4 regions of the Kitasatospora sp. NPDC023120 genome follow, and region 4 is predicted to be linked to each of the others. Evidence: riboswitches for the same ligand, from Rfam matches in the RefSeq annotation. Region 4 holds a riboswitch; each other region holds the start of a gene.
What was found. A riboswitch is a leader RNA that binds a small molecule or an ion and turns the genes downstream of it on or off. The one in region 4 is predicted to bind cyclic di-AMP.
Positions count from the first base shown of each region.

Region 1: another riboswitch for cyclic di-AMP. It lies ahead of ACZ3TI_RS02720 (transglycosylase family protein); the one in region 4 lies ahead of ACZ3TI_RS33485 (LysM peptidoglycan-binding domain-containing protein).
Region 2: another riboswitch for cyclic di-AMP. It lies ahead of ACZ3TI_RS28995 (M23 family metallopeptidase); the one in region 4 lies ahead of ACZ3TI_RS33485 (LysM peptidoglycan-binding domain-containing protein).
Region 3: another riboswitch for cyclic di-AMP. It lies ahead of ACZ3TI_RS26130 (M23 family metallopeptidase); the one in region 4 lies ahead of ACZ3TI_RS33485 (LysM peptidoglycan-binding domain-containing protein).

Region 1 is NZ_JBVHHY010000002.1:15,897-18,085, forward strand. It holds gene ACZ3TI_RS02715 (sirohydrochlorin chelatase family protein) at 1-229, shown strand, start outside; cyclic di-AMP (ydaO/yuaA leader) riboswitch at 728-897, shown strand; gene ACZ3TI_RS02720 (transglycosylase family protein) at 905-2,173, shown strand.
Region 2 is NZ_JBVHHY010000022.1:35,552-37,740, reverse strand. It holds gene ACZ3TI_RS28995 (M23 family metallopeptidase) at 1-844, opposite strand, end outside; cyclic di-AMP (ydaO/yuaA leader) riboswitch at 847-1,033, opposite strand; gene ACZ3TI_RS28990 (DHA2 family efflux MFS transporter permease subunit) at 1,340-2,189, shown strand, end outside.
Region 3 is NZ_JBVHHY010000018.1:173,204-175,392, reverse strand. It holds gene ACZ3TI_RS26135 (hypothetical protein) at 1-320, shown strand, start outside; gene ACZ3TI_RS26130 (M23 family metallopeptidase) at 447-1,295, opposite strand; cyclic di-AMP (ydaO/yuaA leader) riboswitch at 1,308-1,466, opposite strand; gene ACZ3TI_RS26125 (YiaA/YiaB family inner membrane protein) at 1,699-1,989, shown strand; gene ACZ3TI_RS26120 (alpha/beta fold hydrolase) at 2,107-2,189, shown strand, end outside.
Region 4 is NZ_JBVHHY010000029.1:110,477-112,665, forward strand. It holds gene ACZ3TI_RS33480 (cytochrome P450 family protein) at 1-992, shown strand, start outside; cyclic di-AMP (ydaO/yuaA leader) riboswitch at 1,236-1,402, shown strand; gene ACZ3TI_RS33485 (LysM peptidoglycan-binding domain-containing protein) at 1,408-2,189, shown strand, end outside.

The DNA.
Region 1 (2,189 bases), on a different contig from region 4:
GCTCGCCGCGGCCGCCGAGGAGACCGGCTGCCCGTCGGCGGCGCCGCTGGGCGCGTACCCGACCGTCGGCCAGCTGATCGCCTCCACCTACCTCGCCGCGCTGCCCGCGCCGTCCCCGGAGGACCTGGCACGGGCCGAGGCGGAGGCTGCGGCCGCCGCCGAGGTCGAGGGTGGCGTGGAGGGCGCCCGGGGCGCCCACGCGGCCTCCGAGGGGCCCGCCGGGCAGTAGTCGGAAACCAAGCTGGACACCGCGCCCGTCGGCGCGCACACAGGGCCCGGAACGGCTTTCGTTCCGGGCCCTTCGCTTTGCCCGCCCGCGCCGCACGGGCATGCACCGTAGGAACCGGCACCGTACGGGCTTGCGCCGTACGAGAGTTAAGCGGGCAATGAAACGTAATGTCCGTTCTGACGCATTTTGCCAGGAAATGGCGAGCGCACTTCCCGGCGCTCGAATTACCCCCACTCCCCCGCTTCGACGGCTGCGCCGCTTTACGCTTCGACACACCGTCACAGCGCTCCTGAGGCAATGACAGTTGTGGGCATCCGCAACAGAATTGCCGAAAAACGATCATTTACGATCATGATTGCCAGCCAGTTTGGCAGTTCTCACTAAACCGTGATGAGCGTCACAGCTGTTTGCAGTTTGAACTTAAGTCTGCTTAACGTGCTCCCCGTTCGTGACCACACGGACCCAGTTCATCCGCAACGCCGAGTCCTGCCGTCGGATGTCCTGGCAGCGCGAAAACGCACCACGGCAGGAGCGGGGGACCCACAGGTAAGTCGCCCCGGACCGCTCTCCGGAACGGTCCAGGGCTAGGGGTGAAGCCGCGCCAACGCGCGGCCGGGCAACTCCAGCCCGAATCCGACAGCTCACCTCGCAGGCGTGGGAGAGGACCGCGTCTTCATGCTGCCCACCAACGGCTCTCGCCTGTCCAGCCGCACCCGTCGCGTGATCGCCGCCATCGGCGTCGCGGGCGTCGGCCTCACCGTTCCGTGCCTCGTCACCGGCACCGCCTCCGCCGCCTCCGTCGCGACCTGGGACAAGGTCGCCCAGTGCGAGAGCAGCGGCAACTGGAGCATCAACACCGGCAACGGCTTCTACGGCGGCCTCCAGTTCACCCAGAGCACCTGGTCCGCCTTCGGCGGCACCGCCTACGCCTCGCGCGCCGACCTGGCCACCAAGGACCAGCAGATCGCCGTCGCCGAGAAGGTGCTCGCCTCGCAGGGCCCCGGCGCCTGGCCGGTGTGCTCGGTCCAGGCCGGCCTGACCAAGGGCGGCGCCCCGGCGGCCGTCGACACCTCGGCCGCCGCCAAGCCGGCCGCGCCCGCCGCCCCGGCCGCCAAGCCCGCCGCGCCGGCCCAGGCCCCGGCCCCGGCTGCGAAGCCGGCCAAGCCCGCCGCGCCCGCCCAGGACGCCGCGCAGGACGCCACCGGCTCTTGGGCCCAGAAGAGCCACCAGTGGGCCCAGGGCGACGACTACACCGTCGTCGAGGGCGACTGGCTGTCCTCGATCGCCGACAAGCACAACGTCCAGGGCGGCTGGCAGCGGCTGTACGAGCTCAACCGCAGCACCCTGACCGAGGGTCCGGACAGCATCTACCCGGGCCAGCACCTGTCCTTCGGCGACAGCGGCCAGGCCCAGCAGTCGGGCTCCGCGGACAAGTCCGGCTCGGACTTCACCTGGTTCAACCGCTCGCAGAAGTCCGGTCAGTCCGCGAACGGTGGTTCCGTGAACGCCCAGCCGGTCGCCCAGACCCCCGCCGCCAAGCCGGCCGCCCCGGCGCAGGCCCAGGCCCCCGCCCAGGCCGCCACCGGCAGCATGGCCGCCGCGGTCGCCTTCGCCGAGTCCAAGGTCGGCCAGGCGTACGTCTACGGCGGCACCGGCAACGGCGGCTGGGACTGCTCCGGCCTGACCCAGGCCGCGCTGCGCGCCGCGGGCATCTCCGTCCCGCGCGTCGCCGCCGACCAGGCCGCCGCCAGCACCCACGTCTCGCTGGACAGCCTGCAGCCGGGCGACCTGCTGTTCTGGTCCAACAACGGCAAGGACTCGGGCGTCTACCACGTCGCGATCTACGTCGGCGGCGGCAAGTACGTCGAGGCCGCCAACCCGAGCTCGGGCGTGCGCGAGCAGACCATCGCCAACTGGGCCCCGGACTTCGCCGGCCGCGTCTGAGGACGGCGGGCAGCCC
Region 2 (2,189 bases), on a different contig from region 4:
TGCCGGTGGCGCCGGAGAGGCCGATCTGCTGGCCGACGGTGACGGTCTGGCCGATCGACACACCGATCACGGAGAGGTGCGCGTACTCGGCGTAGTGGCCGTCGGCGAGCTTGATCTCGACCTCGTTGCCGTAGGCGCCGCCGTTGCCGGCCTTGACCACGACACCGTTGGCGACGGCGCGCAGCGGGGTGCCGGTGGAGGCGACGAAGTCCTGGCCGGTGTGGTGGCCGGAGGCCCACATCGAGCCGGCCACGCCGTAGGCGGTGCCCAGCTTCGGGTTGGCCAGCGGCGCGACGTAGCCGGAGGTCGAGGCGACCGGAGCGGCGGTCACGGCCTGGGCCGGAGCGGCGGTCTGAACCTGGGTCTGCACCGGAGCGGCGGGCTTGGCGGCCTCGGTCTTGACCTGCACCTGGGCCTGCGGCTTGGCGGGGGCCGGAGCGGCGGGCTTGGCCGGGGCGGCGTCCGCGGCCGGAGCGGCGGCGTGGCCGGCGAGCGCGAGCTGCTGACCCGGGAAGATCAGGTTCGGGTTGGCACCGACGACCGAGCGGTTCTGCTCGTACAGCGCGTGCCAGCCGCCCTCGACGTGCTTGGCGTCGGCGATCTTGGACAGGGTGTCGCCGCTGACGACGCGGTAGCTCTCGTGCGCGGCGGCCGGGGCGGCCTCGGCGGCGGGCTTGGCGTCGGCGACGGTGGCGGCGGCCGGAGCGGCGGCGGCCGGGGCGGTGTGGGCCTGGGCGCTCATCGCGGTGACGAGCGGCAGGACGAAGGAGACGCCGGTGACGGCGGTGGCGATGCCGATGCGGGCGGCGCGGGGCAGGGCGATACGACGAGCCTGAGCAGGCATGGAAGATTCCTCTCCGACGCCTGCGAGGTGAGCTGTCGGGTTCGGGCTGGAGTTGCCCGGCCGCATGCGCGGCTTCACCCCAAGCCGGCCCTGGACGCCCGCGCCCTGAGGCGCGAACTCCGGTCCGGCGACTTACCTGTGGGTCCCCCGCTCCTGCCGTACAGAGTTCAGATCGAGCCACCGGGAAGCGGCAGGACTCGGCGTTCCACCCGGTGGATCCGTCCGGACTGGCCGGGCGGTCGCTGAACTAAAACCCATCCGTTCGGGTGAAGCAATGTCGATCTCTTGAACCCGCAACCATCCCCCGGGAGCCGGTCACCCTCCGGATGATCCGCTGCACGGTGCGTACACAATCCATTCACCCCGCGCCACTGATCCACGACCCTGCGCCGAACTCGACGCCGCTGCGCAGCCGTCCGCTCACGCACCGCGCACCACCGACACACCCGCCGGTGACCCTTGTCACGTGCGCCCCACGGGGCGCAGGATCGGGCCGTGGCCACCTCCGAAGCCGGCACCCTGCGCCTGGGCACCGCGCAGGGCCGCTGGGTACTCCTGGCAACGGTGCTCGGCTCCAGCATGGCGATGCTCGACGGCACCGTGGTGAACGTCGCGCTGCCCAGGATGGGCGCCGACCTCGGCGCCTCCCTGGCGTCCCTGCAATGGACGCTGAACGCCTATCTGCTCACCCTGGCGGGCCTGATCCTGCTCGGCGGCGCCCTCGGCGACCGGTACGGAAGGCGCCGGGTCTTCCTGATCGGCGTGGTCTGGTTCGCCGCCGCCTCCGCCGCCTGCGCCGCCGCGCCGAACATCCAGGTACTGATCGTCGCCCGCGCCGTCCAGGGCATCGGCGGGGCGCTCCTCACCCCCGGCTCGCTCGCCATGCTCCAGGCCGTCTTCCACCCTGACGACCGCTCGGCGGCGGTCGGCCTGTGGTCCGGCCTCGGCGGGGTGTCGGCCGCGGTCGGCCCCTTCCTCGGCGGCTGGCTGGTGGACGGCCCCGGCTGGCGCTGGATCTTCCTGCTGAACCTGCCGCTCGCCGCCGCCGTGATCCTGGTCGCCACCCGCTCCGTGCCGGAGAGCCGGGACGAGAGCGCCTCCGGCCGCTTCGACGTGCTCGGCTCGGTGCTCGCCGCGCTCGCCCTCGGCGCGATCACCTACGCCCTGACCGCCGCCGGCGAGGGCCTGTCCCCCGCCGTGTGGCTCACCGCCGTGCTCGGACTGGCCCTCGGTGCCGCCTTCATCGCCGTCGAGCGCCGCGCCCCCGAGCCGATGCTGCCGCTCGGACTGTTCTCCTCCCGGCTGTTCACCGCCGTGAACCTGGTCACCCTCTGCGTCTACGCGG
Region 3 (2,189 bases), on a different contig from region 4:
AGGGCTGGGGGCCCGGCCGGGTGCTGTCGGTCGGCATGGCCACGGACGGCGCGCGCCGGCTGCTGGAGCAGGGCCTGATGCGGCGCAGCTACCGCAACCTGGCCGAGCTGACCGCGCTCGGGCGCCCGATGCCGGACGAACTGGCGGGGGACTTCGGGCAGTTCGAGAAGGCGGCGGCCGACGCGGCACTCGACCTGTTCGGGACGTGGACGGTCCCGGGGCTGCCGCGGCTGCTGGTGGAGGAGTTCCCGGAGCTGGCACCGGAGCCGGGCCAGGAGGAGATCGACGCGTACCTGGCGCAGCTGCCCGCGGAGGACTGAGACGCCGCACCGCGAAAAGCCCCCGGCCACGTGCGGCCGGGGGCTTTCGGGTGTTCGTTCGGGGTGCCCGCCACGGGCAGGCCGTTACGGGCAGGGCGTTACGGGCAGGCCGTTACGGGCAGGGCGTTACGGGTTGAGGCCGCGCTGCTGGAGCCAGGGCTCCGGGTCGACCGGGGCGCCGCCGCCGGGGCGGACTTCCAGGTGCAGGTGCGGGCCGGTGACGTTGCCGGTCGCGCCCACCTTGCCGATCTGCTGGCCGGCGGTCACCTTGCCGGAGCCCTTGATGATCGAGGAGAGGTGGCAGTACCAGATCTCGGTGCCGTCGGGCAGGGTCTCGACGATCCGGTAGCCGTACGAGCCGGACCAGCCGGCCGAGGTGATGGTGCCCTGGCCGAGCGCCAGCACCGGGGTGCCGGTGTCGGCGGCGAAGTCCAGGCCGGTGTGCAGGTTGGCCCAATAGCGGGCGCTCTGGCCGTAGTGGGCGGAGAGCCGGTAGTCCGTCACCGGGAGGGTGAGGGCGGTGGCGCGCTTGGCCTCGGCCTCCGCGGTGGCACGCTTGGCCTCCGCCTCCTTGGCGGCGGCCTTGGCTTCGGCCTCCTGCGCGGCCTGCACGCGGGCGCTCTCCTCGGCGGCGGTGCGCTGGCTGTCGGCCTGCTGCTGGATGCGGGCGGCGAGCGCGAGGCCGGGGTCGGCGGAGAGGGCGACCGGGGTCTCGTCCGGGGCCTCGATGGCGGGCGCGGCGGCCGGGGTGGCCGAGGTGAAGCCGGTGGCACCCAGGGTGGCGGCGACGGCGGTGACGCCGAGCAGCGGGGAGGCTCCGCGCGTCTGACGCGGCATCCGGTGGCGGTTGGTCTCGGCCTCGGGGCCGAGGACATCGGGTCCCAGGGCTTCGGGGCCGTCCGCACCGGGGTGGTCGAGCAGCTGGGTACCGGCCGCGGGGCCGGCCGGGTGTGCCGGAGTGTGCGTCGACGCCACGGAGGCGCGCTCCTTTCCTTCCTTCGCGCCTACCGGGTTAGCTGACGGGTTCGGAGCAGGAAGGTCTCCTACGGCCGGGCCGGAGCCCCGCCGATTCACCCCAAGGAACGTGGTTCCCCGGCTCCCTGACCTGCCCGGAGGCCGGTCGGTGGGATTAGGCGACGGCGCACGGTGCCGTCTGGGTACGGCGTTGACGACCGCGCTGCGTTATCAAACGTTAATCCCAGGACGCTCTGATTCCAAGCCATCCGTCCGGGGCCGCTGTGGAGCGGGTGATCGGACGTCAACGAACGACCCCTCATCCGGGCGCCCGATCCGAGTACCGGCTCGCACCCCGATCCGAGCACCCCATCTGAGTACTCCTACTCATGTGCGTCCCGACCGGGCATCGCATCCTGACGCCATGACCGCACCGATGCAGAACCGCACCACGTCCGCCTACTACATCCAGGCCATCCTCTCCTTCGCCCTGTCGGGCGTCTCCCTCGCCGCCGGGATCGCCTACCTGCCGGTCGGGGGATGGGTCCGGGCGTTCCTCGGGGTCGGCCTCCTCTACACCGTCACCTCCGCGTTCACCCTGGCGAAGGTGATCCGGGACCGGCAGGAGTCGAACGAGATCGTCAGCCGGGTCGACCAGGCGCGACTGGAGAAGCTGCTCAGCGAGCACGACCCGTTCAAGGTCGAGGGAGTCTGAGGCCCCTCCGCCCCCCTCTCTTCGGGCGAACGCTTGACGGCTAAGGCTATTAGCCTTAGCTTTATGGCTATCAGCAGCACGGAGATGGCCCGCGGCAGCGGACCGAGGAGGCCCACCATGAACGCCACCAGCACCCCGGACACCCAGTACCTGACCGTCCCCGGCGGGCGGATCGCCTTCGACGACACCCGGCAGGGCGA
Region 4 (2,189 bases):
ACACCCGGCTGCGCCGGCTGGTGTCGAAGGCGTTCACCCCGCGCCGGGTGGCGGAGTTCGAGCCGCGGGTGCAGCAGCTCACCGACCGGCTGATCGACGGCTTCGCGCAGCGCGGTTCGGCGGACCTGATCCACGAGTTCGCGTTCCCGCTCCCCATCTACGCGATCTGCGACATGCTGGGCGTGCCGGCCGAGGACCAGGACGACTTCCGCGACTGGGCCGGGATGATGATCCGGCACGGAGGCGGCCAACGCGGCGGTGTGGGGCGGGCGGTGAAGCGGATGCGGGCGTACCTGCTGGAGCTGATCCACCGCAAGCGCGCGGATCTCGGGGACGACCTGATCTCGGGCCTGATCCGGGCGAGCGACCACGGTGAGCACCTGACCGAGAACGAGGCCGCGGCGATGGCCTTCATCCTCCTCTTCGCCGGCTTCGAGACGACCGTGAACCTGATCGGCAACGGGACGTACGCGCTGCTGCGCAATCCGGAGCAGCGCCGGCTGCTGCAGGAGTCGGTGGCGCGCGGGGAGAGCGCGCTGCTGGAGACGGGGATCGAGGAACTCCTGCGCTACGACGGGCCGGTGGAGCTGGCGACCTGGCGGTTCGCGACGCAGCCGCTGACCATCGGCGGGGTGGAGATCCCGGTCGGCGATCCGGTGCTGGTGGTGCTGGCCGCCGCGGACCGCGATCCGGACCGGTTCGCGGACGAGAACACCCTGGACCTGGCCCGGACGGACAATCCGCACCTGGGTTTCGGCCACGGCATCCACTACTGCATCGGTGCTCCGCTGGCCCGCCTGGAAGGGCGTGCCGCGCTGGCCACACTGCTTTCCCGACTGCCCGATCTGCGGCTCGCGGAAAGCCCGGAGAATCTTCGCTGGCGAGGTGGTCTGATCATGCGTGGCCTGCGGGAACTCCCGGTTGAATTCAGTCCGGAGAGCCGCTCCCCGCATACGCCTCCGCACTCCCCTTCCGCGCCCCTGACGAACTGACACGAGCTGACGGCGGGCCGGATGGCGCGCTGACGAAACGTCGCCCGGCAGCCTCCTATGACGGTGTGAACATCCATCAATCCGGACATAGCGGCGCCGTTGGTAGGCGATCGGACACACGCCGTAATTTCTGTGTGATATCGGTGATATGAGCTTGTGATTGGTCTGAGGATCTGTCTACTCTCCCTGGAGTTCGCAGCTGCGGACCCCGTGTGCGGAACGCCGAATCCTGCCCGCCGCGTCACGGGAAACCGACCAGAACCCTGGGCAGGGGCGGGGGAACCAGGTTTGTTGCCGTCCCCACGGCTTGGGGTGAAGCCGCCCGAGCGGAATCGTTTCCGCGTACGGCGGCCGGGCCACCTCCCGGTCCGAACCCGACAGCTCACCTCGCAGGCGTGCGGAGAGGGACCTCTTCATGCTGTTCGTTGGAACTGGCCGCCACCGTCGTCGCACCCAGGCCGAGAAGGCCATCGCCGTCGCCGGTGTGGCCGGCGTCGGACTCGCGATGCCGCTCCTCACCGCCACCGGCGCCTCCGCCGCCCCGGTCTCCACCTGGGACGCCGTCGCCCAGTGCGAGAGCGGCGGCAACTGGAGCATCAACACCGGCAACGGCTACTACGGTGGCCTGCAGTTCACCTCCAGCACGTGGAAGGCGTACGGCGGCACCTCCTACGCGCCGCAGGCCAACCAGGCCAGCAAGGCGCAGCAGATCTCGGTCGCCGAGAAGGTGCTCGCCTCGCAGGGCCCGGGCGCCTGGCCCGTCTGCTCCGTCAAGGCCGGTCTGACCAAGGGCGGCGCCCCGGCGTCCGTCGACACCTCGGACTCCAAGCCGCAGTCCGCCCCCAAGCAGCAGGCGCAGAAGCCGGCCCCCAAGCCGGTGCAGCAGCCGACCGCGCAGAAGCCCGCGCCGAAGCCGGTGCAGCAGGCCGCCCCGCAGCAGCAGGCGCAGCCGCAGACCCCGGGCTTCTCCGGCAAGGCCGGCTGGGACGCGGACGCGAAGGTGTACTGGTACCAGAACAACGGCGCCTGGTACTGGACCAGCCACCAGGGCGTCTACCAGCAGTACGCCGGCCACGCCGCCGCCCAGCAGCACTACGCCCCGCAGGCGCAGCAGCAGTACGCGCCGCAGGCCGCTCAGGCGTCCGGCCACGACTACACCGTCCGCGCCGGTGACACCCTGTCGACCATCGCCGCCGC